Regions from separate parts of the Stutzerimonas sp. 21-1 genome, predicted to be linked through region 2. Evidence: predicted binding sites of a transcription regulator. Region 2 holds the regulator's gene; each other region holds the start of a gene.
What was found. Region 2 encodes sigma-54, which starts transcription at its own class of promoters, with help from an activator protein. Its sites were predicted from a motif close to ANTGGCATNNANNTTGCTNT; they were not measured.
Positions count from the first base shown of each region.

Region 1: flgB (flagellar basal body rod protein FlgB) is a predicted target of sigma-54. The motif match lies at 3,714-3,733, and genes of this name have one in related genera.
Region 3: AC0ZJQ_RS11415 (CmpA/NrtA family ABC transporter substrate-binding protein) is a predicted target of sigma-54. The motif match lies at 3,006-3,025, and genes of this name have one in related genera.

Region 1 is NZ_CM150500.1:2,840,818-2,851,095, reverse strand. Features, by position in the region: gene AC0ZJQ_RS13795 (flagellar protein FlgN) at 1-463, opposite strand, end outside; gene flgM (flagellar biosynthesis anti-sigma factor FlgM) at 494-823, opposite strand; gene flgA (flagellar basal body P-ring formation chaperone FlgA) at 943-1,707, opposite strand; gene AC0ZJQ_RS13780 (chemotaxis protein CheV) at 1,790-2,722, shown strand; gene cheR (protein-glutamate O-methyltransferase CheR) at 2,759-3,583, shown strand; gene flgB (flagellar basal body rod protein FlgB) at 3,776-4,180, shown strand; gene flgC (flagellar basal body rod protein FlgC) at 4,192-4,635, shown strand; gene flgD (flagellar hook assembly protein FlgD) at 4,648-5,331, shown strand; gene AC0ZJQ_RS13755 (flagellar hook protein FlgE) at 5,362-6,948, shown strand; gene flgF (flagellar basal-body rod protein FlgF) at 7,146-7,886, shown strand; gene flgG (flagellar basal-body rod protein FlgG) at 7,929-8,714, shown strand; gene flgH (flagellar basal body L-ring protein FlgH) at 8,798-9,496, shown strand; gene AC0ZJQ_RS13735 (flagellar basal body P-ring protein FlgI) at 9,514-10,278, shown strand, end outside.
Region 2 is NZ_CM150500.1:870,788-881,065, reverse strand. Features, by position in the region: gene AC0ZJQ_RS04245 (ATP-binding cassette domain-containing protein) at 1-396, opposite strand, end outside; gene AC0ZJQ_RS04240 (KpsF/GutQ family sugar-phosphate isomerase) at 657-1,631, shown strand; gene AC0ZJQ_RS04235 (KdsC family phosphatase) at 1,631-2,155, shown strand; gene lptC (LPS export ABC transporter periplasmic protein LptC) at 2,164-2,736, shown strand; gene lptA (lipopolysaccharide transport periplasmic protein LptA) at 2,723-3,268, shown strand; gene lptB (LPS export ABC transporter ATP-binding protein) at 3,268-3,993, shown strand; gene AC0ZJQ_RS04215 (RNA polymerase factor sigma-54) at 4,148-5,653, shown strand; gene hpf (ribosome hibernation-promoting factor, HPF/YfiA family) at 5,728-6,036, shown strand; gene ptsN (PTS IIA-like nitrogen regulatory protein PtsN) at 6,045-6,509, shown strand; gene rapZ (RNase adapter RapZ) at 6,510-7,367, shown strand; gene AC0ZJQ_RS04195 (HPr family phosphocarrier protein) at 7,381-7,653, shown strand; gene pmbA (metalloprotease PmbA) at 7,746-9,092, opposite strand; gene yjgA (ribosome biogenesis factor YjgA) at 9,199-9,720, shown strand; gene tldD (metalloprotease TldD) at 9,757-10,278, opposite strand, start outside.
Region 3 is NZ_CM150500.1:2,353,560-2,363,837, forward strand. Features, by position in the region: gene AC0ZJQ_RS11405 (VWA domain-containing protein) at 1-1,355, shown strand, start outside; gene AC0ZJQ_RS11410 (BatD family protein) at 1,352-2,974, shown strand; gene AC0ZJQ_RS11415 (CmpA/NrtA family ABC transporter substrate-binding protein) at 3,084-4,304, shown strand; gene AC0ZJQ_RS11420 (ANTAR domain-containing response regulator) at 4,304-4,894, shown strand; gene AC0ZJQ_RS11425 (1-phosphofructokinase family hexose kinase) at 4,911-5,855, opposite strand; gene AC0ZJQ_RS11430 (MFS transporter) at 6,217-7,428, shown strand; gene AC0ZJQ_RS11435 (bifunctional protein-serine/threonine kinase/phosphatase) at 7,446-9,119, shown strand; gene AC0ZJQ_RS11440 (class I SAM-dependent methyltransferase) at 9,106-9,414, opposite strand; gene nirB (nitrite reductase large subunit NirB) at 9,889-10,278, shown strand, end outside.

The sequences.
Region 1 (10,278 bases), 2.0 Mb from region 2:
GGCTGAGAGGCCTTTGTTGAGTGGTCTTGGCCGTGCCGCCCCGGTTGTCGTACAGGTCCGGCGTCGCGTTACTGCCTTGCAGAATCTCCAGCATGCTGCCGACGGCTGCGCGATTGGCGCGAATCAGTCGGCCGTTACGCTCGTTGGCTGCGCGGCAGGCATTCAAGGCAGCCTCGAGTGAATCGGCCTGCTCAAGAATGCGGGGGCCTAGTGGGGTCTTCGCGGCGAGTTGTTGCAGGCCGGCACGATCCGAGCTCAGCCCTTGTTCGCTCAGCCACTGGCTGCGCAGGCCGCCATGCTGTCCGAGTAGTGCAAGCAGTGGTTGCGTCTGCGAGAGTATGCCTTCCAGCTTCGCCAGATCACGTTCACTTAGCGCCTGAAATTCCTGCTCGGCGAGCTCAAGTAATTGCTGGGCGATGTCGATATCGCCATTGAGTTGCTGGAGCAGGGCTTCGTCTTGCATGTCTGGCTCGGAAAAGGGCGCTGAGTCGCCTTAGCGTTGGGTTTCAAACGCCAGCAGCTTGGAGGCGACGCGCTGGCTGTCGACCTGATAGCTGCCGTCGGCGATGGCTTGCCGCAGTTTGGCCACGCGCTCCTGATCTACGGTCGGCTGTTCATTGAGCTTGTCCATGGCCTGCTGCAGGCGCTGGGCTTCGGGGCTCAGTTGTACGGATTCGCCAGCCGGAGCCGTAGTGTTGCCGCTGACTGGTGCGGTGTCGCCGCTAGCCGGCTGCGCCGTGGGGCGTTCGTTGCCTTGAACGGTGCCGCTACGCGTAGCGGTCGACCCGAGAGCGCTGTTGGGCCGGTTGAAGTCGATGACCATGATGCAAACCTCGAAGGAATCAGGACGCTTGCCCGGTTTTCGGCAACGTCCGGAAGAACTTTAGCTTTTTTATCCACCATCGTCATGGCCGTGTCTCGCACATGCAGCGGGAAGCTCCGCTACATGGCCACCTCAACCTGCCCGGGGCCAGCGACCCGAGCTTTGACGACTCGTCCCGAGCGCAGGTTCTTTACACGGATCTGCGTGCCGGGTGCACCGTCGGACAGCGCTTCACCGGGCATGCGGACGTTGATGCCTCCGCTGCGCGCGGTGATGACTACCTGATCGCCCTTGCGTACCACCTCGGCGAGCTGCAGAAGGGTAGGCGCGAGCGCCTGATCGAGTTGAACCGGGCGCGTCAGCTTGTTGCCCAACACCTGGTCGAGCGACGTCAGATAGCCCTGGTTGAGCAACGACACATCCCGTTCGGCCAGGTATACGTCGGTGGCGCTGAGGGTGCTGTCGCGCCTGAGTGGGCGTGCGGCGATGATGACATCCCGAAACAGGCGAACCTGGCCAGGAACGAACAGTGACCACGGCGAGCTGCCTTCGCAACTGACGCGAACCGTGACGCGACCGATCGGTTGCGCAGGGCTCTCGAGCTTAAAGGTGAGTGGCTTGTCGCAACTGGCCAGGCGCAGGCGAGGGTCCAGGCGATTCACTTCGATTTCGTGACGGCCCGCGATGTCGCTACGTCGCAGATAGTCCGTCGTCGCCTGCTCAAGAAACTTTCGAGTCTCGTCGATAAGCTGGTCAGGATGTGACAGAGTCGGCATCTGCTCCGCTAGAGCAGAGGCACTGAGCAGGGCCAGACACGCAAAGATGGCGAGGCGGCTGCGCGTCGTTTTGGCGGCGTGTCGAAATAATGTCGGTTGAGCATTCATGGCTCGATCCGAAGCAAGGGGCGTGCCCATCAAGCCCGTTTGGCTTTAGGCAGCGCTGCTGCTAACGCAAGAGGATGACGGCATGGCCGGAGTATTGGATTCGGTTAACCAGAGAACCCAGTTGGTGGGGCAGAACCGTCTGGAGCTGCTGTTGTTCCGCCTCGATGGCGCGCAGTTGTACGGCATCAACGTGTTCAAGGTGAAAGAAGTTCTACAGTGCCCGCGTCTGACCGTCATGCCGCGCTCGACCGCTGTCGTCCGCGGTGTCGCCAATATCCGTGGCAATACGTTGCCGATCCTCGATCTGGCGTTGGCGATCGGCAAGCCCGCGCTCGACGATCTGCAGAGCTGCTTTACCATCATCACCGAGTACAACAACCGGACTCTTGGTTTCTTGGTGCGATCAGTCGAGCGCATCGTGAACATGAACTGGGAGGAAATCCTCCCGCCGCCCAAGGGGGCCGGACGCGATCATTACCTCACGGCAGTGACGCATTTCGACGGGCAGATGGTCGAAATCATCGACGTGGAAAAGGTTCTGGCCGAAGCCGCGCCGGTTTCAGAAACGGTTTCGGCCGCTGTCATCGATGCCGATGTGCAGGCCCGTGCCGGGTCGTGTCGCGTGCTGATCGTCGACGACTCCTCCGTCGCGCGAAAGCAGATCATCCGCTGTCTGCAGAATCTGGGCGTAGAGGTGGTAGCGCTCAATGACGGGCGTCAGGCGCTGAACTATCTGAAGGCAATGGCCGATGAGGGGCGACGTCCGGCCGATGAGTTCATGATGATGATTTCCGATATTGAAATGCCGGAAATGGATGGCTATACCCTGACTACTGAGGTGCGTCACGACCCGCGTATGCAGGACATGCATATCCTTTTGCATACCTCGCTATCGGGGGTATTCAACCAGAACATGGTCAAGCGGGTTGGCGCGAACGATTTTCTTGCCAAATTCCAGCCGGACGATCTGGCCACCCGCGTGGCGGAGCGGATAAAACGTGCGGACCGAAACTGAGGCCATGACCTCTCATTACCAGGGCGGGAGCAATTAGTGTCAGGCGATCAGGATTTCGAGCAGTTCCGGGTATTTCTTGAAAAGACGTGCGGCATCCTGCTGGGCAGCAACAAGCAGTATCTGGTCTCCAGTCGACTGAACAAGCTGATGGAGCAACAGCACATCAGCTCGCTTGGTGAGTTGGTCAGAAAGATTCAGAGCATGCCGCGCTCGGGCCTGCGCGAGCAGGTCGTCGATGCCATGACGACCAACGAAACCCTGTGGTTTCGCGACACCTATCCCTTTGAGGTGCTCAAGAACCGAGTGCTGCCCGAGCTGCTCAAGAGTGGTGCGGGCCAGCGGCTGCGGATCTGGTCGGCTGCCTGCTCCTCGGGGCAGGAGCCTTATTCGCTGTCGATGAGTATCGATGAGTTCGAGCGGGCGAACCCGAGCCAGCCGCGGCTGGGTGTGCAGATCGTCGCCACCGAATTGTCCGGAACCATGCTGGCGGCCAGCAAGGCGGCCGAGTATGACGGCCTGGCCATCGCCCGCGGCTTGTCCAGCGAGCGTCTGCAGCGCTACTTCGATGTTGCCGCGCCGGGGCGTTGGGTGGTCAAACCACCTATTCGCGCACGCGTCGAGTTCCGGACACAGAACCTGCTCGACAGCTATGCCGCGCTGGGCAAGTTCGACATCGTGTTCTGCCGTAACGTACTGATCTACTTTTCCGCCGACGTGAAGAAAGACATCCTTCGCCGTATTCATGCGACGCTCAAGCCCGGCGGTTACTTGTTCCTCGGCGCTTCCGAGGCGCTCAACGGCTTGCCTGAGCTGTATCAGATGGTTCAGTGCAGCCCGGGCATCATTTATCAGGCGCGATAGCCTTTGGCGGCGGCAGAAAACCGTCATGCATCATGACGGTACGCGGCAACCCAGCGGTAAAGCCTTGCCGCTTTTGACGCCTAAACTGGCGTCGCTCGAAATAAGTCCTTATAAATCAATCTGTTGAATAGATGGCATGGGCTTTGCTCAAGTTTGCGCCAGCAGACTTGTATCCGGCAGAGGTCCAGATCCATGAGCATCAGTTTCGACAAGGCACTCGGCATTCACGAGAAGGCGCTTGGTTTTCGTGCGCAGCGTGCCGAGGTGCTGGCCAACAACATCGCCAACGCCGATACGCCCAACTATAAGGCGCGTGATCTAGACTTCGGCGCCGTTTTGGCGGCGCAGGCCGCACGCGGTGAGGGCAGCTTCGCCACGCGTACCACCGACGCCCGGCACATCGCCGCCGAAGGACTGGAGATCGCCGATCCTTCGTTGCGCTTTCGCACGCCGGCGCATGCCTCGCTCGATCAGAACACCGTCGATCTGCAGATCGAGCAATCCAACTACGCGCAGAACGCCGTCGATTTTCAGGCGAGCTTCACGTTGCTCAACAGTAAGTTCCGCGGGCTAATGAGCGCCCTGCGTGGCGAATAAGGAGTCCAGCCATGTCCCTGAGTAATGTCTTCAACATCGCTGGTAGTGGCATGAGTGCGCAAAGCACGCGCCTCAACACTATCTCCAGCAATATCGCCAACGCCGAGACGGTGTCGTCCAGCGTCGATGAGACCTACCGGGCTCGCCACCCAGTGTTCGCCACCATGCTGCAGCAGGCCAGCGGCGCGCCGAACGAGTCACTGTTCGCCGATCAGGACCAGGCCGGCGTCGGTGTGCAGGTGCTTGGTGTGGTCGAGGACCAGAGCGAGCTGCAGGCCCGTTACGAGCCCAATCACCCGGCGGCCGACGACAAGGGCTACGTCTACTACCCGAACGTCAATGTGGTGGAGGAGATGGCCGACATGATTTCCGCCAGCCGCGCGTTCCAGACCAACGCCGAGCTGATGAACACGGCCAAGACCATGCTGCAGAAAGTGCTGACACTGGGTCAGTAAGGGAGCCTTTTGATGAGCACAACAAGCGGCGTTGGCGGTACCGGCTCGATACTGGATCAGTACCAGTTCGGCAAGGACCGTGAGGTCAAGGGCGAAGAGCTCGGCAAGAACGAGTTCCTCGAACTGCTGGTCGCGCAGATGAACAACCAGAATCCGCTGGAGCCGCAGGAGAACGGCGAGTTCATCGGCCAGCTGGCGCAGTTCAGCACCGTCGAGGGCGTCGAAAAACTGAATTCCAGCATGGAGACCATCCTCTCCGGCTACCAGTCGTCGCAAGCGTTGCAGGCCTCGTCGCTGGTAGGGCGCAAGGTCATCGTGCCGACCGACAAGGCGGTGGTCGACACCAGCGAAACCTTCAAAGCCAGCCTGGTACTGCCAACGTCGAGCAGCAACGTATTCGTCAACATCTACGACAGCACCGGCGCTTCGGTCAGTCGCGTCAACCTCGGGCAGCAGCAGGCCGGCAATGTCTCCTTCATGTGGGACGGCAAGGATGCCAGCGGCAAAACCTTGCCGCCCGGCACCTACAAGTTCGAGGCGCAGGCTACCTACGACGGCGAAACCAAGGGGCTGTACACCCTGCTTCCGGCCAACGTGGACAGCGTCACGCTCGGGCAGAACGGCGGGGAGCTGATGCTCAACCTGGCCGGTATCGGCAGCATCGGGCTTTCCCAGGTCCAGGTCATCGGACAATAACCGCCGGCACTCGGCGAAAGGAGCGATTCAATGTCCTTCAATATCGGTCTTAGCGGCCTGCGTGCCGCGAGCAAGGATCTCAACGTTACCGGCAACAACATCGCCAACGCCGGAACGGTCGGCTTCAAGCAGTCGCGCGCGGAGTTTTCCGATGTGTACGCCGCGTCCGTCATGGGCACTGGCAAGAACCCGCAAGGCAGCGGGGTGCTGATGTCGAACATTTCCCAGCAGTTCAACCAGGGCAACATCAACTACACACAGAACGCGCTGGACCTGGCGATCAACGGCAACGGCTTCTTCCAGGTCAGTAACAACGGCGCCATGAGCTATACCCGCGCGGGCTACTTCGGCACCGATCGCACTGGTTTCCTGGTCGATAACTTCGGCTACAAGCTGCAGGGCTATCCGGTCGATGCGAACGGCAATCTGCAGAGCGGCGTGGTCGGCGACCTGCAGGTGCAGACCACCAACCAGGCTCCGAAGGCGACCAGCCAGATCACCACGGCGTTCAACCTGAACTCGACGCAGAAATCGCCGACAACCTGGCAGGCTGCGTACGATGCCGAAGTGCAGCCGTTCTATGACGCGGCCTATAACAACTCGCTGACCGCGGCCGGACAGGCTGCTTACGATGCCGAGTTTGCTGTGTCGGGCGATACGGCGGCAGCCGATGCCGCTCGCGCTGCAGCACTGGTTGATGCGACGAATATAGCTAATGCCCAGGCCGCGGGAGATGCCGCGAAAGCGCTGCCGGCGAACGTGACTGCGGCGTTGACCGCTGCGAATGCGACGTTCGATCCAACCGACCCCACGACCTACAACAGCTCGACTTCGCTGAACATCTACGATTCGCAGGGTAATGCGCATGTCATGACGCAGTATTTCGTCAAGACGAGTGCCAACACCTGGGACATGAAGGTGCTGATCGATGGGCGCAATCCTGCTAACCCGGCGCAGCAGCCGCCGCAGCCTTACGTCATGGGGCTGTCGTTCAATTCCTCCGGTGCGCTGACCGGCATCGATAACGGTGGCTCCGGGCTGTTCAGCGTTTCGCCGGACCTGAAGGTGACGCTGAATTCCGCCACTGGCAACCCTCCCGCTGGCGGTTGGATCCCGGCGATTTCCGACGGTGGTAGTCCAGCTACCTGGTCTGCCAACGGCGCCCTGGCCAATCCAGGCGGCATCGTCCTCGATTTCTCCAAGTCCTCGCAGTACGCCAGCACCTTTGCGGTGAACAATGTCGCGCAGGACGGTTACACCACCGGCGAGCTGGCCGGGCTGGAGATCGACGACACCGGCGTGATCTTTGCGCGCTACACCAACGGCCAGTCCAAGGTGCAGGGCCAGATTGTGCTGGCCAACTTCGCCAACGTGCAGGGCCTGACCCCGGTGGGCAAGACGCAGTGGGTGCAGTCGTTCGAATCCGGTGAGCCGGTGGTGGGAACGCCGATGTCCGGCACCCTCGGTGCGCTGCAGGCCGGTGCGCTGGAAGACTCCAACGTCGAGCTGTCCGATCAGCTGGTCAACCTGATCGTCGCCCAGCGTAACTATCAGGCGAACGCCAAGACCATCGAGACGGAAAGCGCAATCACCCAGACCATCATCAATCTGCGCTGAGGCTGAGCGGCAAGCGCCTTGCCGCCACCGGCAGGATTCCGCCGTTTCCTCGATCGAAGGCCCGCAAGGGCCTTCGTCGTTTCTGGAAAACGCTTTCGATTCAGTGGCTTGGGTGGTCTTGGGTGTGGTGGCACGCGCCTTGCTATCTCAATGCCAACAGAACGGCGAGTGTCAATCTCGCGTCTTGGAGTTTGCTGATGGACAAGATGCTCTACGTGGCCATGACCGGCGCCAGCCAGAACGCGCGGGCACAGCAGGCCCATGCGAACAACCTGGCGAACATCTCCACCACCGGATTTCGGCGGGATTTCGAGCAGGCGCGTTCGATGCAGGTGTTCGGCGACAGTTTCCCGGCGCGCGTCTACGCGATGACCGAGCGCCCGGGGACGGACTTTACCGCCGGCGCGCTGCAGGAAACCGGGCGCGACCTGGACGTCGCCATCGAAGGCGAGGGCTGGATTGCGGTGCAGGCGCCCGATGGTGGTGAAGCCTACGTGCGCACCGGCAGCCTGAGCATCGATGTGCTCGGCGTGCTGCGTACCGCCGATGGCATGCCGGTGATGGGCAACGGCGGGCCGATCGCCATTCCGCCCGAGGAAAAGGTCGACATCGGTCAGGACGGCACCATCAGTATCCGCGCGCTGGGCGAAGACCCGAACGTAGTCGTCACCGTCGATCGCCTGAAACTGGTCAATCCCGATCCGCAGCAGCTGGAGAAGGGGACGGATGGCCTGATCCGCATGAAGGACGGCCAGCCCGTGGAGGCTGACGCAGGCGTGCGCGTGACCTCGGGTTTCCTCGAGGCGAGCAACGTGAATGCGGTGGCCGAAATGACATCCATGCTGGCGCTGTCGCGCCAGTTCGAACTGCACGTGAAGATGATGCGCACCGCCGAGGATGATGCGGCTGCGATGGCTCGCGTCCTGCAAATCAGCTAACACCAGCGCGTCGCGTCCGCTCGACGTACGAGGAGAAAGCACATGCTTCCAGCACTTTGGGTCAGCAAGACCGGTTTGTCCGCCCAGGACATGAACCTGACGACCATCTCGAACAACCTGGCCAACGTCTCGACCACTGGCTTCAAGCGTGACCGTGCCGAATTCCAGGACCTGCTCTATCAGATCCGTCGCCAGCCCGGCGGTCAGTCCAGCCAGGACAGCGAACTGCCGTCCGGCCTGCAGCTGGGTACCGGGGTGCGCATCACTGGCACGCAGAAGATCTTTACCACCGGCAGCCTGCAGACCACCGAGCAGCCGCTGGACATGGCGATCAACGGGCGCGGCTTCTTCCAGGTGCTGCTGCCCGACGGCACGGTGTCCTATACCCGCGACGGCAGCTTCCACCTGAGCTCCGATGGCCAGATCGTCACCTCCAACGGTTATTCGCTGGAGCCTGCCATCGTCGTGCCGCCGGAAACCCAGACCTTCACCGTCGGCGAAGACGGCACCGTCTCGGTGACCACACTGGGCAACGCGCAGCCGCAGATCATCGGCAATATCCAGACGGCCGACTTCATCAATCCGGCCGGCCTGCAGGCGATGGGCAGCAACCTGTTCCTTGAGACCGCCGCCAGCGGCGCGCCGCAGATCAGCACGCCGGGCCTCAACGGTCTGGGTACGGTGCTGCAGAACACCCTGGAAAATTCCAACGTCAGCGTGGTGGAGGAGCTGGTCAACATGATCACCACCCAGCGCGCCTACGAGATGAACTCCAAGGTCATCTCCACCGCCGACCAGATGCTGTCGTTCGTTACCCAGCAGCTGTAAGTCGCGTTAGCCGTTGTTGCAGGGCATGGATAGCTCGCTGTGTCCGAAGTCGTTTCAGTGGCCCTGTCCGGGCTGAGGTGTGTATGAGCCGCTTGTTGACCGTTGTTGTCTCGATATCGTCCGCGCTGGCCCTGGCTGGCTGCGTGGCGCCGGCGCCCAAGCCGAACGATCCGTACTACTCGCCGGTGCTGCCGCGTACGCCGCTGCCGGCGGCGCAGAACAACGGTGCGATCTATCAGGCCGGTTTCGAGACCAACCTCTACGACGACCGCAAGGCCTTCCGGGTGGGCGACATCATCACCATCACCCTCAACGAGCGGACTCAGGCGAGCAAGAATGCCTCGTCGCAGATTTCCAAGGACAGCAGCGCGAACATCGGCCTGGGCTCGCTGTTCGGCGGTGGCGTTTCGATGGGCAATCCGCTGACCGGCACCAAGATGACGCTCGGCGCCGAATACGAGGCTGAGCGTGACACCTCCGGCTCCGGCCAGGCGGGGCAGAGCAACAGCCTGTCCGGCTCGATCACGGTGACCGTCTCCGAGGTGCTGCCCAACGGTATTCTCGCGGTGCGCGGCGAGAAGTGGATGACGCTCAACACCGGCGACGAGCTGGTGCGCATCGCCGGCCTGGTGCGTGCCGACGACATCACCACGGACAACACCGTGCCTTCGACACGGATTGCCGACGCGCGCATCACCTATTCGGGGACGGGTGCCTTCGCCGACGCGAGCCAGCCGGGGTGGCTGGATCGCTTCTTCATCAGCCCGCTGTGGCCGTTCTGACCGGAGGCTGTTCCATGATGCGCAAATTCTTCGTGCTGCTCGGCCTGCTCGGCCTGGCCATGACCGCCCAGGCCGAGCGCCTCAAGGACGTCGCCACCATCAATGGCGTGCGCGCCAACCAGCTGGTCGGCTACGGCCTGGTGGTCGGCCTGAACGGCAGCGGCGATCAGACCACGCAGACGCCGTTCACCGTGCAGACGTTCAACAATATGCTGGCGCAGTTCGGCATCAAGGTGCCGGCCGGCGGCAACGTGCAGCTGAAAAACGTCGCGGCGGTGTCCATTCACGCCGAGTTGCCGCCATTCGCCAAGCCTGGGCAGACCATCGACATCACCGTGTCCTCGATCGGTAACGCCAAGAGCCTGCGCGGCGGCAGCCTGCTGATGGCGCCGCTCAAGGGGATCGACGGTAACGTCTACGCCATCGCCCAGGGCAACCTGGTGGTTGGTGGTTTCGATGCCAGCGGCGCCGACGGCTCGCGGGTTACCGTCAACGTACCGTCGGCCGGGCGGATTCCGGGAGGAGCGACCGTCGAACGGCAGGTGCCGAGTGCCTTCAACCAGGGCAACACGCTGACGCTCAACCTCAATCGACCGGACTTCACCACGGCGAAGAACATCGTCGACCAGATCAATGACCTGCTCGGCCCGGGCGTGGCGCAGGCGCTGGACGGCGGCTCGATCAGCGTCAGCGCGCCGCTGGACCCGAGCCAGCGCGTGGATTACCTGTCGATCCTGGAGAATCTCGAGGTCGACGTCGGCCAGGCGGTGGCCAAGGTCATC
Region 2 (10,278 bases):
AACCGCCTGCAGCTTCATCAGGACGATATCGCGGATCATCTCCTCCGGCAGACGGGTGTGCACCCGCAGCGGGAAAGCGACGTTCTCGAACACATCGAGATCGGTGAACAACGCACCGCTCTGGAACAACACGCCCATTTGCTTGCGCATGTCGAACAGCTCGCTACGCGAAAGACTCGGCAGGTTGTTGCCGGCCACCCAGATTTCGCCACGATTCGGCATCAGCTGGGCGGCTATCAGACGCAGCAGGGTCGTCTTGCCGCAGCCGGACGGGCCCATGATCGCAGTGACCTTGCCGCGCGGAATGGCAATATCGATATTGTCGAAGATACTTCGCTCACCGCGCATGAAGGTCACTCCCTTCAGCTCGACAGCGAAGTCGTTGCAGGCGCTCATCTGGTCTCCTTGCATGCAGTCTGCGAAACAGACGGCTCCCGACCGCTGCGGGATACTTTCTGCCATGACCGTTTTCGGCGGCGCACTATAGCACCGCCCCCACGGCGACCCAACCGACCGGGGGTTTCCGGACATGTCCAGCGCAGACACTGCCCGCCTCCGACGTCGCCATCGCGGCCTATGCATGGGCATTTTTCTCATCAGCGCGCGCACGATTGGCGCTATAATCGTGCGCTTTTAATCGGACGATCGCGCCCACGATGAGCCAGAGCAGCCTACTGATCGACACCGCGCAACGCACCATCCAGCTGGAAACCGAAGCCGTCGAACAGCTTCGCAGCCGCATCGACGAACGCTTCGTGCATGCCTGCGAGCTGGTCCTAGCCTGCAAGGGACGCGTGGTGGTGGTGGGCATGGGCAAGTCCGGTCACATCGGCCGCAAGATCGCCGCGACGCTGGCCAGCACCGGCACCCCGGCATTCTTTGTACACCCGGCCGAAGCCAGCCACGGGGACATGGGCATGATCACCCGCGACGACGTGGTGCTGGCGCTGTCCAACTCCGGCACCACCAGCGAGATCGTCACCCTGCTGCCACTGATCAAGCGCCTTGGCCTCAATCTGATCAGCATGACCGGCAACCCCGAGTCGGTACTGGCCAAGGCAGCGGCAGTCAATCTAGACGCCAGCGTGGCGGTGGAAGCCTGCCCGCTCAATCTTGCCCCCACCTCCTCGACCACCGTCAGTCTGGTACTCGGCGACGCACTCGCCATCGCGCTACTCGAAGCGCGCGGCTTCACCGCCGAGGATTTCGCATTTTCACATCCAGGGGGCGCGCTTGGCCGGCGCCTGCTGCTCAAGGTCGAACATGTGATGCATACCGGCGAGCGCCTACCCAAAGTCGAGCGCGGCACCTCGCTGCGCGACGCCCTGCTGGAGATGACTCGCAAAGGGCTGGGCATGACCGTCGTGGTCGAACGCGATGGACGCCTCGCGGGAATCTTCACCGACGGCGACCTGCGCCGCACCCTCGACAAGGGTATCGACGTGCGCCAGTCACTCATTGACGACGTCATGACTGCTCGCGGCAAGACAGCCAATGCCGACATGCTGGCCGCCGAAGCGCTGAAGATCATGGAGGACCACAAGATCAACTCGCTGGTGGTGATCGACGACGCAGGGCTTCCGGTCGGCGCGCTGAACATGCACGACCTGCTACGTGCGGGAGTGATGTGATGCAACAGGACCTGCTGCAACGCGCTCGCGACATCCGTCTGGCGATCTTCGACGTCGACGGCGTATTGACCGACGGCCGCCTGTACTTTCTCACTGACGGCAGCGAATTCAAGACGTTCAACACACTGGACGGCCACGGCATCAAGATGCTGATCAATTCCGGCGTGCGCACCGCCATCATCAGCGGCCGCAAGACCCCCGTGGTCGAGCGCCGCGCCCAGAACCTCGGCATCCAGTATCTCTATCAGGGGCGCGAGGACAAGCTGGTGGTGCTCGACGAGCTGCTGACCGAACTGGGGCTGAGCTACGCTGAAGTCGCCTATCTGGGCGACGATCTGCCCGACCTGCCGGTGATCCGCCGGGTCGGCCTGGGCATGGCCGTGGCCAGCGCCGATGCCTTTGTGCGCCAGCATGCCCACGGCGTGACCCGAGCGCGCGGCGGCGAAGGTGCGGCCCGCGAATTCTGTGAGCTGATTCTGCACGCCCAGGGCAACCTGGTGGCCGCTCAATCGGCCTACCTGTAGAGGTTCCGATGCTTCACAAACTGCGCTTTCCCGCCCTGCTGATGCTGATTGCCGCCCTGCTGGTGGCAGTCGGCTACTGGAACATCCGTCCGGAAAGCTTCATGCTGCAGCCGGCAGCGGTCGCCACCGCGGAATCGCCAATCGATTTCTACGTACTCAACGCCCGCACCGTGCAGTTCCAGCCGGATGGCAAGCGTCACTACGAGCTGACCGCGGACAAGATGGAGCACCTCAAGGCCAGCGACGTCAGTCTGCTGACGCGCCCCGACCTGTATGCCTACCGCGGCACGGAACTGCCCTGGCATGTTCGCAGCGAGCGCGGCGAGGTTGCCGCCGGCGGCAGCGAAGTCGAGCTGATCGATCAGGTTCGCGTGGAGCGTACTGACGCCAAGGGCCGCCCCACCATCCTCACCACCAGCCGGATGACGGTCTGGCCCGAGAAGGATTATGCCGAAACCCGGCAAGCCGTTAGAATCGAGGCCGCCAATGGCGTCACGACGGCCACGGGAATGAAAGCGTATCTGGATGATGGCAGGATGCACCTGCTGTCCAATGTAAGAGGCAAGCATGAGCTGCGTTAAGACCCTCCCCCTCCTGCTCGGTTTGAGCGCATTGTTGCTTGGTACCACTGCCTCGGCGCTGCCAGAAGACCGCAACCAGCCGATTCGCGTTCAGGCCGACACGGCCGAACTGGACGACCAGCAGGGCGTGGCCGTCTATCGCGGCGACGTGGTGATCACCCAAGGCACGATGAAGATCACCGGCGATACCGTGACCATCACCCAGGACGGCAACGGCGATGTCGAGGTCTTCACCTCCATCGGCAAGCCTGCCTACTATGAGCAGAAGCCGGCGGTCGACAAGGAGATCGTCAAGGCCTACGGCCTGACCATCCAGTATTTCGCGGCGAACGAGCGCATCGTGTTGATCGACCAAGCCAAAGTGGTGCAGGAAGGCAATACCTTCGAGGGCGAGAAGATCGTCTATGACACCCAGCGACAGATCGTCAACGCCGGCCGCGCCACCAACACCGCGGTGACCACGCCACAGCCACGCATTGACATGGTCATCCAGCCACGCAAGAAAGAGCAGCCGGCGGAGCAGGCGCAGTAATGGCCGTACTTAAAGCGCAGCACCTCGCCAAGAGCTACAAGAGCCGCCAGGTCGTGCGCGACGTCAGCCTATCGATCGAGAGCGGGCAAATCGTCGGCCTGCTTGGCCCCAACGGTGCCGGCAAGACCACCTGTTTCTACATGATCGTCGGCCTCGTGGGTGCCGATCAGGGGCGTGTGCTGATCGACCAGCAGGACGTCACTCACCTGCCCATGCATGGTCGCGCCCGCGCCGGTATCGGCTACCTGCCGCAGGAAGCCTCGATCTTCCGCAAGCTTTCGGTGGCGGACAACATCATGGCCATCCTGGAGACGCGCAAGGATCTCGATCGAGCCGGCCGCCAACAAGCGCTCGAAGCACTGTTGCAGGAATTTCACATCAGCCATATTCGCGACAGCCTCGGCATGAGCCTGTCCGGCGGCGAACGACGCCGGGTAGAAATTGCCCGCGCCCTGGCCACGGCGCCCAAGTTCATCCTGCTGGACGAACCTTTCGCCGGCGTCGACCCGATCTCCGTGGGCGATATCAAGCAAATCATCCACCACCTCAAGGCCAAGGGCATCGGCGTCCTGATCACCGACCACAATGTCCGCGAAACTCTGGATATCTGCGAAACGGCCTATATCGTCAATGACGGCCAGCTGATAGCCGAGGGCGACGCCGAAACCATCCTGGCCAACCAGCTGGTCAAGGAAGTCTACCTGGGCCACGAATTCCGCCTGTGAGCGGTCCGGCACGTCGGTTTTTTTGCGTGACCCAACATTTCTGGCCTAGGCAAAGGCTTCGCTGGCAGGCATATAATTTGCTTTCATTCGGCGCCTAGCGCCTATTGGGAACGGGCGCGGTTGCGCCGGCACATAAGGTTCGAAGTCCTCTGCCATGAAACCATCGCTAGTCCTGAAGATGGGCCAGCAGCTGACGATGACGCCGCAGCTGCAACAAGCCATACGACTGCTGCAGCTTTCCACGCTGGATCTGCAGCAGGAAATCCAGGAAGCTCTGGATTCCAACCCGATGCTCGAACGCGAGGAGGATGGCGACGACTTCAGTCACGCCGACCCCATGGCTGAAGCCGCCGATCAGAACGGTGAAGGCCCCTCGGCCAGCCAGACGAGCAGCGACAATCTTTACGAAGAACCCACGCATAACGCCGACAACCTGGAAGAAGGCGACTGGGGCGAGCGCATTCCTAGCGAACTGCCCGTCGACACTGCCTGGGAAGACATCTACCAGACCAGCGCCAGCAGCCTGCCAAGCAACGACGATGACGATTGGGATTTCACCACCCGCACCTCCAGCGGCGTCAGCCTGCAAAGCCATCTGCTCTGGCAGCTCAACCTGGCGCCGATGAGCGATACCGACCGGCTGATCGCCACGACCCTGATCGACTGCATCAATGACCAGGGCTATCTGGAAGAAAGTCTGGAAGAGGTGCTCGAGTCGCTGGATCCCGAGCTTGAGGTCGAGCTCGACGAGATCGAAGTGGTGCTCCACCGTATCCAGCAGTTCGAACCTGCCGGCATCGGTGCCCGCAACCTTAGCGAATGCCTGCTGCTGCAACTGCGCCAACTGCCCGAACAGACCGCCTGGCTGGAACAGGCTAAGCAACTGGTGAGCAATTACCTTGATGTGTTGGGTAATCGCGACTACAGCCTGCTGATGCGCAGGATGAAGCTCAAGGAAGACGAGCTGCGCCAGGTGATCGAGCTGGTACAGAGTCTCAACCCCCGCCCCGGCTCGCAGATCGAGGCCAGCGAGCCAGAATATGTGGTGCCAGACGTGATCGTGCGCAAGCACAACGACCGCTGGCTGGTGGAGCTGAACCAGGACGCCATGCCGCGCCTGCGTGTCAACGCGCAATACGCCGGCTTCGTCAAACGCGCTGACTCCAGTGCCGATAACACCTTCATGCGCAACCAGCTGCAGGAAGCGCGCTGGTTCATCAAGAGCCTGCTCAGCCGCAACGAGACGCTGATGAAGGTCGCCACGCAAATCGTCGAACATCAGCGCGGTTTTCTCGATCACGGCGACGAAGCGATGAAACCCCTTGTGCTGCACGACATCGCCGAGGCGGTAGGCATGCACGAATCAACCATCTCGCGCGTGACCACGCAGAAATACATGCACACGCCGCGGGGTATTTACGAGCTGAAATACTTCTTCTCCAGCCACGTCAGTACGGCCGAAGGCGGCGAATGCTCGTCCACCGCGATTCGCGCGATCATCAAGAAACTGGTCGCCGCGGAAAACCCCAAAAAGCCATTGAGTGACAGTAAGATCGCTGGTCTACTGGAGGCACAGGGCATCCAGGTTGCCCGTCGCACAATCGCCAAATACCGTGAATCGCTTGGCATCGCTCCCTCAAGCGAACGCAAGCGACTATAGTGCGGCCAGGTTGAATGTTTCGGCGGCAGGTCCTGTACCGGCCACCTTCGCAGCAGGCAATTAGGAGAAGCAGTATGCAAATCAACATCAGCGGTCTTCATCTGGAAGTAACTGACGCCCTGCGTAGCTATGTCGAGGAGAAATTCGAGCGGCTGTCCCGCCACTTCGATCGCATCATCAGCATCCAGGTGATCCTGCAGGTCGAGAAGCTCAAGCAGAAGGCCGAGGGCACACTGCACATCGCCGGTCGCGAAGTGGTGGCCAACGCCGAACACGAAGATATGTATGCCGCCATCGATCTGCTGGTCGACAAGCTCGATCGCCAGCTGATCAAGCACAAGGAAAAGCAGCTCGACCACACCCAGGGCGTAGTGGCTCGCTGACTCGCATCATGATCCGACTGGAATCCATCCTGACCCCTGGGCGTTCCTTGGTGAACGTCCCAGGCGGCAGCAAGAAACGCGTCCTCGAGCAGATCGCCAAGGTGATCGCGCAGGACCTGCCCGACCTCGATGCACAGGCCATCTTCGAGAGCCTGATCGCCCGCGAAAAACTCGGCTCCACCGGTTTCGGCAATGGCATAGCCATTCCGCACTGCCGCATGGCGGGCTGCAATTCGCCGCTCAGCGCCGTGCTGCGTCTGGAAGCACCGGTGGATTTCGACGCCATCGATGGCGCCCCGGTCGATCTGTTATTCGTTTTGCTGGTACCGCAAGCGGCGACGGATGAACATCTCGAATTGCTGCGCCAGATTGCCAGCATGCTCGACCGCGAAGACGTCCGCCAGCGCCTGCGTGAAGCCCCCACCAACGACGACCTTTATCAGGTCGTGGTCGATGTGCAAAACGGCCAGTAGATGCGCCTGATTATCGTCAGCGGCCGCTCCGGATCGGGAAAAAGCACCGCCCTCGACGCTCTGGAGGACAACGGCTTCTACTGCATCGACAACCTCCCGGCCGGCCTGCTCCCTGAGCTGGCCGAACGTGCCCTACTCCACACCGAGCTGCTGCAACCGCAGGTCGCCGTATCCATCGATGCACGCAATTTGCCGAGCCAGCTCAAGCGCTTCCCCGAACTGCTCGACGAAGTACGGTCCCGTCATATCCAGTGCGACGTGATCTACCTCGATGCCGATGACGAAACCCTGCTCAAACGCTTCTCGGAGACTCGCCGGCGTCACCCGCTGACCAACGACAAGCGTTCGCTGGCCGAGGCGATCCGCGACGAAGAGCTGCTGCTCGCTGCGATCATCGACCATGCCGACCTCAAGATCGACACCACGCACCTGAATCTCTATCAGCTGCGCGACACGCTCAAACTGCGCCTGCTCAACCAACCCGAGCCCGGCACCGCTTTTCTCATCGAATCGTTCGGTTTCAAACGTGGCATGCCGGTAGATGCGGATCTGGTGTTCGACGTGCGCTGCCTGCCGAACCCTTACTGGAAAGCTGAGCTGCGTGACTATTCCGGTCTCGATCAACCGGTCATCGACTATCTGTCCGCGCAGCCGGACGTTGACGAGATGTTCCAGGACATTCACGGCTACCTGAGCAAGTGGCTGCCCCGCTTCGCCGCCAGCAATCGTGCCTATGTCACGGTCGCCATCGGCTGCACCGGCGGTCATCACCGCTCCGTTTATTTGGCCGAACGCCTGGGCCAGGCGCTCAAGGCGCCCTTGAAGAATCTGCAGGTCCGCCACCGCGACATAGCCTAGGACGAACAGCCCCATGCCCGCCCGCGACGTCACCATCATCAACAAGCTCGGCCTGCACGCTCGCGCGGCCGCCAAGTTCGTCGGCGTAGCTAATCGTTATCCATGCAGCATTCGCGTCGGACGCTGCCCGGACACTCTGGTGGATGGCAAGAACATCATGGCGGTCATGATGCTGGCTGCCAGCAAGGGCACCGCCCTGCATCTGCAGACCGAGGGTGACGAAGACGAGGCCGCCCTGGCCGCACTGATCGCACTAATCGAAGATTATTTCGAGGAAGGCGAATAGCGCCTGGCGCCCCGGCGAGCGGAATTATTCCTGCTCGCCGCCCAGATTCCACACCATGGCGCCTTGTCGTCAGGACGCCCGTGACGCCCTCTCTATTTCCCCGCGACCGTCATCCGCTCGATAAGCACCGAGCCGGTGCGGATGTTGCTGCGAGTCTCGGTATCGCAGCCGACGGCAACGATCTGGCGGAACATGTCGCGCAGGTTGCCGGCGATGGTGACCTCCTGTACCGGGAACTGGATTTCGCCGTTCTCCACCCAGTAACCGCCGGCACCACGCGAATAATCACCGGTCACCAGATTCAGCCCCTGCCCCATCAGTTCGGTCACCAGCAGGCCACGCCCCATGCGCCGCAGCAGCGCGGCCTGGTCTTCCTCGCCGTGACTGACGAACAGGTTATGCACGCCGCCCGCATTGGCGGTGCTCGGCAATCCTAACTTGCGCCCGGAATAGGTCCCCAGCACATAGGAGATCAGCTGGCCGTTCTCCACAAAGGGCTTGGCATAGGTCGCCAGGCCATCGCCATCATAGGAGGCACTGCCCAGCGCCTGAGCGAGGTGCGGACGCTCGTCCAGACTGAGCCACTCGGGAAAAAGCGTCTGCCCCAGGGCGTTCTCCAGATAGGACGCCTTGCGGTAGAGGTTGCTGCCGGAGATCGCGGCGAGAAAGTGACCGAACAGCCCGGTCGCCAGATCGGCCGCGAACAGCACCGGCACCTCGCACGTCGGCACCGGTCGTGCCCCCAGGCGTCTGACCGCACGCTCGGCGGCGCGGCGCCCGATGCTCAGCGGATCGGCCAATGTATCGGCGCGACGGCTGACGTCGTAGTAGTAGTCGCGCTGCATCTGCCCGGCATGCTCGGCAATCATCACGCAACTCAGGCTGTGGCGCGTGCTGCAATAACTGCCGATGAAGCCGTTGCTGTTGCCGTAGGCGCGGCAGCCTTGATGGGTATTGAGGCTGGTACCGTCGGCATTGCGGATGCGCGGATCGACTGCGAACGCCGCCTCCTCGCAGCGCAGCGCCGTTTCGATCGCCTGTTCGGGGGAAACCGACCAGGGATGGAACAGGTCCAGGTCCGGGAGCTCGCGCGCCATCAGCGCCGCGTCGGCAAGCCCGGCGAATTCGTCTTCGGACGCATGCCGCGCAATGGCCAGCGCAGCAGCCACTGTTTCGCGAATGGCTGCGTCGCCGCTGCCCGTGGTGCTCGCCGAGCCCTTGCGCTGACCGACGTAGAGCGTAATACCGAAGCCCTGGTCGCGATTGAACTCGACGGTTTCAACCTCGCCCTGGCGCACGGTGGTCGACAGCCCCTGCTCCATCGACACCGACACCTCGCTGGCGCTGGCACCCTGCCGACGCGCTTCCTCGATGATGCGCTCGACTTTCTCGCGCAAGCCCGGCTCGACCTGCGGACCGATGCCTTCTACTTCACTCATAAGAACTCCCATGCCCCGCATTCGATCGTGACCCAGCCCGCCGACGGCAGAGCCGGCCCGGCAAGGCTGCTGTTATCATGGCGGCATTTCCCAATGGACCATCCCCATGCCTGAATACTCCGACGACGGCGTTTTCGACGAGAAGAGCAAATCCCAGGTCAAACGCGAGCTGCATGCGCTGCAGGAACTGGGCGAACGCCTGACCACGCTCAAGCCCGACCTGATCGAACGCCTGCCGCTGAGCGACGCGCTGCGCAAGGCACTCGCCGACGCGCCCAAACACACCGCACACATCGCCCGCAAACGCCACATCCAATACATCGGCAAGCTGATGCGTGGACAGGACATCGACGCCATTCTGGCTCTGGTCGACCAACTCGACGCCTCCACCCGCCAGTACAACGAACGCTTTCATGCCCTGGAGCGCTGGCGCGATCGCCTGATCGCCGGCAACGACGAAACGCTGGAAGCCTTCGTCACCGATTACCCCGACACCGATCGCCAGCACCTGCGCGGCCTGATCCGCCATGCCCAGCATGAAGCCGCGCGCAACAAACCGCCGGCGGCGAGTCGCAAGATCTTCAAATACATCCGCGACCTCGATGAAACCAAGCGCGGCCTGAAATAAGCCAGACCGCACGCCTTCCTGCCGCCTCCAGCGGCTTCAGGCGCCCGTTCCGCCGACGGTGATCTCGTCGATCTTCAGCGTCGGCTGACCGACGCCCACTGGCACCGACTGGCCATCCTTGCCACAGGTGCCGACGCCACTGTCCAGCGCCAGGTCGTTGCCGACCATCGACACCCGCGTCATCACCTCCGGGCCGTTGCCGATCAGCGTCGCACCTTTGACTGGCGCAGTGATCCGCCCATCTTCGATCAGATAAGCCTCGCTGGTGGAGAACACGAACTTGCCGCTGGTGATATCCACCTGGCCGCCACCAAGACTGGCGCAGTAGAGGCCGCGCTTGACCGAACGGATGATCTCCTCGGGATCGCTCTCGCCGGCCAGCATATAGGTGTTGGTCATGCGCGGCATCGGCAGGTGCGCGTAGGACTCGCGGCGGCCGTTGCCGGTAGGCGCGACACCCATCAGGCGCGCATTCAGCTTGTCCTGGATGTAGCCCTTGAGCACGCCGTTCTCGATCAGCGTGGTGCACTGCGTCGGCGTACCCTCGTCATCCACGCT
Region 3 (10,278 bases), 1.5 Mb from region 2:
AGCTGCTCGACCTGATCGAAAGCCGCCCCGACGCGCAGACGGCCGTGGTCGTCTATGCCGGCAGCGCACACACGCTGGTGCCGCTGTCCGACGATCTGGCCACCACCACCAACCTGCTGAACGTGCTGAGCCCTGCATTGATGCCCGAACCTGGACGACGCGCCGATCTGGCCGTGGCACAAGGCCTGGCACTGCTCGAACAGGGCGCCCAGGGCCGCGGGCGACTGCTGCTGATGACCAGCGCGATCGACGATGCGGCGCAGCAACACATCGCCGAACTGCTGGGCGGGCGCGGCGAGCGCCTGGCGATCCTCGGCATCGGCAGCGAACAGGGCGCGCCGATCGCCGGCGAGGACGGCAGTTTCCTCAAGGACGAACACGGCGCCATCCTCATCCCGCGGCTGGACAACGCCGGCCTGCGCCGCTTCGCCGCCGAACTGGGGGCCCGCTACCAGCAGGCGCGCCTGGACGATGCCGACCTGCACAACCTCGGCCTGCTGGAGGCCAGCGGCGGCATGCTCAAGCAGGACGAAACCACCCGCCTGGATGCCTGGCTCGACCAGGGCTACTGGCTGCTGCTGCCGCTGCTGCTGCTCGCCGCCTGCGCAGGGCGCCGCGGCTGGCTGTTCTGCCTGCCGCTCCTGCTGCTGCAGCCGCAGCCGGCCAGTGCCCTGGAGTTCACCGACCTCTGGCTGCGCCCGGATCAGCAGGGCCAGCGTCTGCTGCAGGCGCAGCGACCGGCCGAGGCCGCCGAACGCTTCGAGGACCCGCGCTGGCAGGGCATCGCGCTCTACCGCGCCGGTGACTACGCGGCAGCCGCCGAACGCTTCGCCACTGGTGACAGCGCCAGCGATCACTACAACCGCGGCAATGCGCTGGCACGCAGCGAGCAGCTGGAGGCCGCCCTCGAAGCCTACGAACAGGCGCTGGAGCGGCAACCCGACCTGGCGCCGGCACAGCGCAACAAGGCGCTGGTCGAAGAACTGTTGCGCCAGCGCCAGCAGGAGTCAGCACCCGAGCAGCCGCAAGCCGGCGAGCAACCCGGTGCCACAACACCGCCGCCGCCCACCGCGCAGACCAGCCCCACCACGCCGGACACCACGCAGCCGGCAACGCCGTCGCCCAACGCCGAACCGGGCGCCAGCGAAGCACCCGCCAACGCGTCGCAGGCCAGCGAACCGCCGCCAGCCGAGGCGGATACCGAGGCCCCCGCAACGCCGCTCGAAGACCTACCGGCCCGTGAGCGCCAGCAGGCGATGGAGCAGTGGCTACGGCAGATTCCGGACAATCCGGGCGAGCTGCTGCGCCGCAAATTCCTTTACGAACAACGCAAGCGCCAGGAACTGAATCGATGATCCGCCTGATGGCCTTTGTACTGCTCGCTCTCCTGGCTGTCCCGAGCCACGCCGCGGACCTGCACGCCAGTGTCGATCGCACGCAGCTGAGCCTCGATGAAACCCTCGAACTGACCCTCGAGGTGCGCAACGCCACGGTCTTCGGCAAGCCCGACCTGCAGCCGCTGGACGAGCTGTTCGAGGTTTTCGATACCCGCCAGCTCAACAGCCTGTCCAACGTTCAGGGCGAAACCCGCTCGACCACCCGCTGGCTCACCACCCTGCGCCCCCGGCGCAGCGGCCAGCTGGTCATCCCGCCGCTGCAACTGGGCGAGCTACGCAGCCAGCCGATCACGCTGTTGGTAAAGGATTCGGGCAACACGGATGACGGCGACCAGCTGGCACCGATCTTCATCGACGCCAGCCTCGACCGCGACAGCGTCTACGTGCAGGCGCAGGTGATCCTCACCCTGCGCATCTTCCACTCCGTGTCGCTGTACGACGACAGCAACCTGTCGCCCTTGCAGATGCCGAACGCGCGGGTGGAGCGCCTCGGCGAGCCACGCACCTACGAGAAGACCATCAACGGCCTGCGCCACGGCGTGATCGAGATCCGTTATGCGCTGTTCCCGCAGCAAAGCGGCGATCTGCTGATTCCCAGCCAGCTGTTCAGCGCCACCACCGTCGCCAGCGGCAGTTCCCTGCTCGGCCCGCGTCCGGGCAAGGCCACCCAGGTCAAGTCGCCGAGCATCCCGCTGCACGTCAAGCCCAGGCCCGCCAGCTATCCGGCTGACGCCCCCTGGCTGCCGGCCACCCGTGTAACCCTGGTGGAAGCCTGGAGCCCGGAGCCGGATCAGGCCATGCATGGCGAAGCCCTGACCCGCAGCCTGCTGCTCAAGGCCGAAGGTCTGTCCGGCGCGCAGCTGCCGTCCGTCGGTACCGCGCGTATCGCCGGCCTGCGCCGCTATCCGGACCAGCCCAACCTCGCCGACGAGGTCGACAGCAACGGCCTGATCGGCAGCCGCGAGGAACGCGAGGCGCTGGTTCCGACCGGCAGCGGCGAGCTGCGGCTGCCAGCCATCGAAGTGGTCTGGTGGAACACCCTGGAGGACCGTCTCGAACGCACCACGCTCGCCGCGCGCACCCTGCAGGTCGCGCCCAACGCCAACCTCGACCAACCGCCGCTGGAACCGCGGCCGGCCGGCACACGCACCCGTCCGCGCGCACTGCTCTGGCCGTGGCAACTGAGTACCGCGCTGTTCGCGCTCACCACCGCACTCGGCTTCGCGCTGTGGTGGCGTGCACGGCGCCAGCCGGCCGTACGCACCCTGCAGCCCGGGCCCACCCCCCGCAGCCTGCTGGATGACCTGCGTCGGGCCTGCCAGGCCAACGACACCCAGGCCACCCGCCAGGCGCTGGACGCCTGGGCGCGGCAGCAACCGGAAACCCTCGCCGATATGGCGGCGCGCTTCGTGCCGCTGTCCGATGCGCTCGACGGCCTCAATGGCGCCCTGTACAGCGAAACCGGCCAGCGCTGGCAAGGCGACGCGCTCTGGCAGGCGATCCAGACCCTGCCGCCGGCGCAGACACCCGCCGCCGAGCAGGAACCCGGCGTGCTGCCGCCTCTGTACCCGCGCTGACCTCCCCGCCGGTGTGCCTGGCCGCAGCGGCCCTGGCATATCGCTTGCTACGGAGCTGACCGAAGCCGGTGCGAACTGCGTGCCGGCCCGTACCGACAAGGTCGCCCGCATGCCCGCAACGCCCCGCCCACCGCGCCATGACGCCCTCGCCTGGGTCGCCGGAAGCGATGCTCCGGAGAAAAGCAGCATCAACCTCGGCTTCATGGCGCTGACCGATGCCGCCTCGCTGATCGTCGCTGCCACCCAGGGCTTCGCCCAGCCGTTCGGGCTGACACTCAACCTGCGCCGCCAGCATTCCTGGGCCGGACTGCGCGACAAGCTGCTCGACGGCGAGCTGGATGCCGCCCACGGCCTCTACGGCCTGATCTACGCCGTGCATCTGGGCATCGGTGGCAGTGCGCCGGTGGACATGGCTGTGCTCATGGGGCTGGCGCAGAACGGCCAGAGCATCAGTCTGTCGATGCCGCTCAAGGAAGCCGGCGTGACCGATGCCGAAGCGCTGCACCGCTGCGTGCGCCAAAGCGGTGCACGCCTGACCTTCGCCCAGACCTTCCCCACCGGCACCCACGCGTTGTGGCTGTATTACTGGCTCGCCGCCCACGGCATCCATCCGCTGCGCGACGTGCGCACCCTGGTGGTTCCGCCGGCCCAGATGGTGGGCTACCTGCGCCACGGTCGCATCGACGGCTTCTGCGCGGGCGAACCCTGGGGCGCGCAGGCTGTGGCCGAACAGACCGGGTTCACCCTCGCAACCAGCCAGTCGATCTGGGCGGATCACCCGGAAAAGGTCCTCGGCTGCACCCGTGCGTTCGTCGAGCAATACCCCAATACCGCCCGCGCGCTGATCATGGCGGTACTCGCCGCCAGCCGTTTCATCGAGCGCAACGACGAGAATCGCCGCAGCACCGCGCAGCTGATCGCCGCCCGCGACTATGTCGACGCACCGCTGACGGCCATCGCGCCGCGCTTTCTCGGGCATTACTGCGACGGCCTCGGCAACGCCTGGCAGGACGCGCATCCGCTGCGCTTCTTCGCCGACGGCGCAGTGAACATGCCGTTTCATTCCGACGGGGTCTGGTTCATGACCCAGCTGCGCCGCTGGGGCCTGCTGCGGCATGACCCGGATTACCACGCCGTGGCCTGCGCCGTGCAGCAGACCGCGCTGTATCGGGACGCCGCCGGTGCGTTGGGTGTTGCCGTTCCTGCTACGTCGAATCGCAGTAGCCTGCTGCTGGGCGACAGCCATTGGGACGGCAGCGATCCGGCCGCCTATGCCCGCAGCTTCGCCCTGCATGCGCTGGCCGACGATACTTCGGGAGGTAGCCGCTGATGCAGAGCGAAGTACTGCGCATCCTGCTGGTCGACGATACGCCGAAGAAGGTCGGGCGCTTGCGCAGTGCGCTGGTCGACGCCGGCTTCGAGGTCATCGACGCCTGCAGCTCGATCATCGACCTGCCCGAACGCGTCGAGGCCGTGCGCCCGGACGTGGTGCTGATCGATACCGACTCCCCCGGCCGCGACGTGATGGAACAGGTGGTGCTGGTCAGCCGCGATCGCCCGCGGCCGATCGTGCTGTTCACCGACGACGACGACCCAAATGCCATGCGCCAGGCCATCGGTGCCGGGGTCAGCGCCTATATCGTCGAGGGCATCCACGCGCGGCGACTGAAGCCAATTCTCGACGTGGCGATGGCGCGCTTCGAGAGTGACCAGGCGCTGCGCGCCCAGCTGCATGCCCGCGATCAGCAGCTGGCCGAGCGCAAGCGCATCGAGCTGGCCAAGGGCTTGCTGATGAAGCTGCGCGAATGCAACGAGGAGGAGGCCTACACGCTGATGCGGCGCCAGGCCATGAGCCGCCAGCAGAAGCTGATCCAGGTGGCCGAACAGATCATCGCGATGAACGAACTGCTCGGCCACTGAGCGGCAGGCGGCGGGCTCACGCGCTGGCGTCGACCGGCCGCCCGGCGAACAGCCGCTCGACATCCGTGCGCAGGCAGAGCTGGGTGCCCGGACGCATCACCGTCGCCGCGCCGGCCGCCGCGCCGAAACGCACGGCCGCACCCAGCTCATAGCCTTGCGCCAGGGCATGCACGATGGCGCCCAGCATGCTGTCGCCAGCACCTACCGCGCTGACCACCGGCACCGCCGGTGAAGGCAGGCGTTCGAGCCGGTCGCCACAGGCGAACAACGCGCCCTGCGCCCCCAGCGACAGCACGATGATCTCGGCGGCACCACGCTGGATCAGCTCACGCAGCGCCGCCGCCTGCGCCGCCTCGCTTTCCAGCGGCCGGCCCATGAGACCGGCGAGTTCGTTCAGGCTCGGCTTGATCAGGTAAGCGCCACCGCGCCGCGCGGCGTAGGCCAGCGGCTCGCCGGACAGATCGATCACCAGCCGCGCGCCGATCTGCCGCGCCAGCGCCAGCAGTTCATCGAAGAACGCCGGCTCGATGCCAGGCGTGAAGCTGCCGCTGACCACCAGATAGCCCGGCGCAGGATGCAGCCCGCGCAACGCGGCCAGGCAGCCCAGGCGCTCCTGCTCGCCGAGCACCGGGCCGGGCAGCACGAAGCGGTACTGCAGCCCGGTTTCCTGCTCGTCGACGGTGAAGCTCTCGCGGGTGTCGCCGGCGATCGCCACCGGCAGATGCGCCAGGCCGATGTCGTCCAGCGCGCGGCGCAGCAGATCGCCGAACGGGCCGCCGGCGGGATAGACGGCCAGCGAGTCGCCCCCGAGGATGCGCACCACCCGCGCCACGTTGATGCCGCCGCCACCGGGGTCGTGACGCGGATGCGCGCAGCGCAGCTTCTCGGTGGGCAGCACCCGTGCCGTGCTGACAGCCAGGTCCATCGCCGGGTTGAGGGTCAGCGTGGCGATACGCGTCATCGTTCACTCCTTGCGGCTTGCAGTCGCTTTGCGGCAAGCCTACCAGCAGCCCGGCACCGTGCGTCAGCGCCCCGATTTGCACCCAGCATGCGCCATAAGCGCGCGTCGGCCACGCAAACCGGCCACCAGCGTTGCCCGCACGCCGCGCCACAGCACGCTCCAGCGCTTGGCACGCTTTCTGCTCAACGCTCTGCAACGGTAACCAACGGCGGCTACCGACCCCGACAAAGGCGTCGCATCACCCTGTTCCGGCAGGTGTGCTGCGGCGCCTTTGTCGTTTCCGCCCCGCTGTCGGGGCCACGAAGCAACCGCCTCATGCGCGACGGCAGCGCCGCCGCGCCTTCCGAACTGGAGCCGAACGATGAACACGAGTTTCTGGAAAGCCGGCCATGCGCCGACCCTGTTTGCCGCCTTCCTCTACTTCGACCTGAGCTTTATGGTCTGGTACGTGCTGGGCCCGCTCGGCGTGCAGATCGCCGCGGACCTGGGCCTGACCACCCAGCAACGTGCCTTCATGGTCGCCACGCCGATTCTTTCCGGCGCGGTGCTGCGCCTGATGCTCGGCATGCTGGCCGACCGCACCTCGCCCAAGAGCGCCGGCCTGCTGGGCCAGATCGTGGTGATCGGCGCACTGCTAGTGGCCTGGCTGCAAGGCATCCGCAGCTACGAGCAGGCTTTGCTGCTCGGTCTGTTCCTCGGCATGGCCGGCGCTTCGTTCGCCGTGGCGCTGCCGCTGGCCTCGCAGTGGTATCCGCCGCAACACCAGGGCAAGGCGATGGGCATCGCCGGCGCAGGCAACTCGGGCACCGTGCTGGCGGCGCTGTTCGCGCCGGTGCTGGCGTCGATGTTCGGTTGGAACAATGTGTTCGGCCTGGCGCTGATCCCGCTGGTGCTGACGCTCGGTATCTTTGCCAGCGTGGCGAAAAACGCGCCCAACCGGCCCAAAGCGAAATCCGTCGCCGACTACCTGAAGGCGCTGGGCGACCGCGACAGTTGGTGGTTCATGTTCTTCTACAGCGTGACCTTCGGCGGCTTCCTCGGCCTGGCCAGCACCCTCCCCGGCTACTTTCACGACCAGTACGCCTTCGACCCGGTGAAGGCCGGTTACTACACCGCCGCCTGTGTGTTCGCTGGCAGCCTGCTGCGCCCGCTCGGCGGTGCCCTGGCCGACCGCATCGGCGGCATCCGCGCACTGCTGGTGATGTACACCGTGGCGTCGATCTGTATCGCCGCGGTGGGCTTCAACCTGCCCAGTGCCACGGCTGCGCTGGCGCTGTTCGTGGTCGCCATGCTCAGCCTCGGCGCCGGCAACGGTGCGGTGTTCCAGCTGGTGCCGCAGCGTTTTCACAAGGAGATCGGTGTGATGACCGGGCTGGTCGGCATGGCCGGCGGTATCGGTGGTTTCCTGCTCACCGCCGGGCTCGGCGCGGTCAAGCAGTCCACCGGCGATTACCAGCTCGGCCTGTGGCTGTTCGCCAGTCTCGGTGTGGTGGCCTGGTTCGGCCTGCAGGGCGTCAAGCGCCGCTGGCGCACCACCTGGGGCTCGGCGGCCGTAACCGCCGCGCGGGTCTAGCGCGGCCGGAGGTTGCCGTGTCTTTACAACTGTCTTTCGGCGAAGCCAGCGCCACCGGCCCGCGTGAAGAGAACCAGGACGCCATCCGCGTGGCGACCCCGCTGCCCGGGTTGGCTGCCAGCAAGGGCTGCCTGTTTGCCCTGGCCGACGGCGTCAGCCAGTGCACCGACGGTGGGCTGGCCGCGCGGGCGACGCTGCAGGCGCTGGCGCTGGATTACTACGCCACCCCGGAAACCTGGGCAGTGGCCCAGGCGCTGGACCGCGTGCTGGTCGCGCACAACCGCTGGCTGCAGGCCAGTGGCGGCGGCCAGCCGTTGCTGACGACACTCACCGCGCTGGTGCTGCGCGGCCGGCGCTTTACCCTCGCGCATATCGGCGACTGCCGCGCCTATCGCTGGCAGGGCGGGCAGCTGCAGCGGCTGACCGAAGACCACGTGTGGGAACAGGCCGGCATGCAGCACGTGCTCAAGCGCGCGTTGGGGCTGGATCAGCATCTGCGGATGGACTATCTGGACGGCGAGCTGCACGTCGGCGACTGCTTCGTGCTGCTCAGCGATGGCGTCTGGGCGAGCGTCGACGAGCGCACCATCGCGCGACTGCTGGGCGAACAGCCGGATCTCAACGTGGCGGCTCGCACGTTGATTCAGCAGGCCCATCGCAACGGCAGCCAGGACAACGCCAGCGCCCTGCTGCTGCGCATCGACGCCCTGCCCGACGCAGTGCTGGCCGACGCCCTCGCGCAGCTGCCGCACTGGCCGTTGCCGCCGCCGCTACGCACCGGCCAGCTGTTCGAAGGCTGGCGGGTGGAAAGCCTGCTGCACACGTCGCGCCAGTCGCTGCTGTATCGCGTGCGCGACGAGCAGGCCCAGGCCTGGCTGCTGAAAACCCTGCCGGCGACTCGGCGGGACGACCCCGAGGCGGCGACGGCGCTGCTGCAGGAGGAGTGGTTCATGCGTCGCGCCGCCGCACGCAGCGTCGCCCAGTTGCACCCGCTGCCACAACGCCAGCAGCTGTACTACGTGCAGCGTGAATACGCCGGCCAGACGCTGGCCGAGCGCGTGCAGCAAGCCGGTCCGCTGAATCTGGACGAGTGGCTGCCGCTGGCCACGCAACTGATCCGCGCGGTGGGCCTGCTGCATCGACGCAACATCCTGCATCGCGACATCAAACCGGAGAACCTGCACATCGGCGACGACGGCGAGCTGCGCATCCTCGATTTCGGCCTGGCGTTCTGCCCGGGGCTGTCACGCCATGCACCCGGCAGCCTGCCCGGCACACCGAGTTTTCTCGCCCCCGAGGCGTTTGCCGGCGCCGCGCCGAGCGTGGCCCAGGATCTCTATGCCGTCGGCGTCACCCTCTATTACCTGCTCAGCGGACAGTTTCCGTACGGTGAAATCGAACCCTTTCAGCACCGCCGCTTCGGCGTGCCGACGCCGCTCGGCCGCTATCGCCCGGACCTGCCGACATGGCTGGAAGCAATGCTGGCGCAGGCGGTCGCCGCCGATCCGCAACAGCGCTTCGAAACCGCCGAGCAATGGCTGCTGCGCCTCGAACAGGGGGAATGTCTGGCTACGCCGGAGCGCCCGCGCCCCTGGCTGGAGCGCGAACCGCTGAAAGTCTGGCGTGGCCTGGCGCTGCTCTCGTTGCTGGCGAATCTGCTGTTGTGGCTGGTGCTGCTCAGCGACGGGTGATCAAGCCCTGCCGCGCCACGCGGGTCAGTTCGCAGATGCATTCGTCGAGATTGTCCGGCGAAGGCGACTGGATCACCGCGAGGTCGAAACTGTCGTCGGCGAAGCGCGCCAGCGACTCATCGGCACCGGCGAACTGCACCAGCAGCGCACGCGAGCGACTGTTGCGCCGCGGCCAGCCATCGAGGTAGCGCAACAGGGACGGCTGGTGAGCGCCGCCAAGAAGAACCTTGGGATTGGAACGGATCAGGCCGCTGGTGATCGGGGCCAGGCGTAGCTGTGCGTGCGTTGCGTTCATGCTTTGGAGATTCCGCCTCACGAGTTCCGCTGGGCAGCGGTGGGAGGCTTCACCGGAACCAGCGCTTTAGCGGTATTTCGAAACCTCTCGGTTCCCGGCGCCCCGCAAGTAGCTGACTAAATCGGCGCATGGGCACGACTTTATGCAAGCGGCCGCGCGCCTGTCAATCGGCGCTCCGCTACAACAAGGGCGCACCAGCAGCGCGCATAAGGCCTCGCCGTGGTGCGTCCGGCAGCTGCACAGATCCCTCTCGCGCCCGCCTTCACCGGCATTTACGGCTCGCGACGAATTGGCATGGCATCTGCTATACCAATCACCAGCGAACATAGCGCCAGCCCCTCAACGACGAGAGCCTGGCTTCCCGATCGAGCGGGACACGGACAAAGGCGTCCTCACCGGATAACCGGTGGGACGCCTTTTTTGTTGTTGAAAAATTTCGAGCAGGCCGGACGGCAGCTGGCACGGAGAACGGGCATGAAGAAACTCAAACTGGTGATGATCGGCAACGGCATGGCCGGCGTACGAACCCTGGAGGAGCTGCTCAAGCTCACCCGCGACCTCTACGACATCACGGTGTTCGGCGCCGAGCCGCATCCCAACTACAACCGCATCCTACTCTCGCCCGTGCTGGCCGGCGAACAACAGTTCGAAGAGATCGTGCTCAACGACCTGAACTGGTACGCCGAGAACGACATCCGCCTGATGCTCAACCGCAAGGTGGTGAAGATCGACCGCGTCAGACGCCGGGTCATCGCCGATGACGGCAGCGAGGCGGAATACGACCGCTTGCTCATCGCCACCGGCTCCAGCCCGTTCATCCTGCCGATTCCCGGCAAGGACCTGCAGGGCGTAATCGGCTACCGC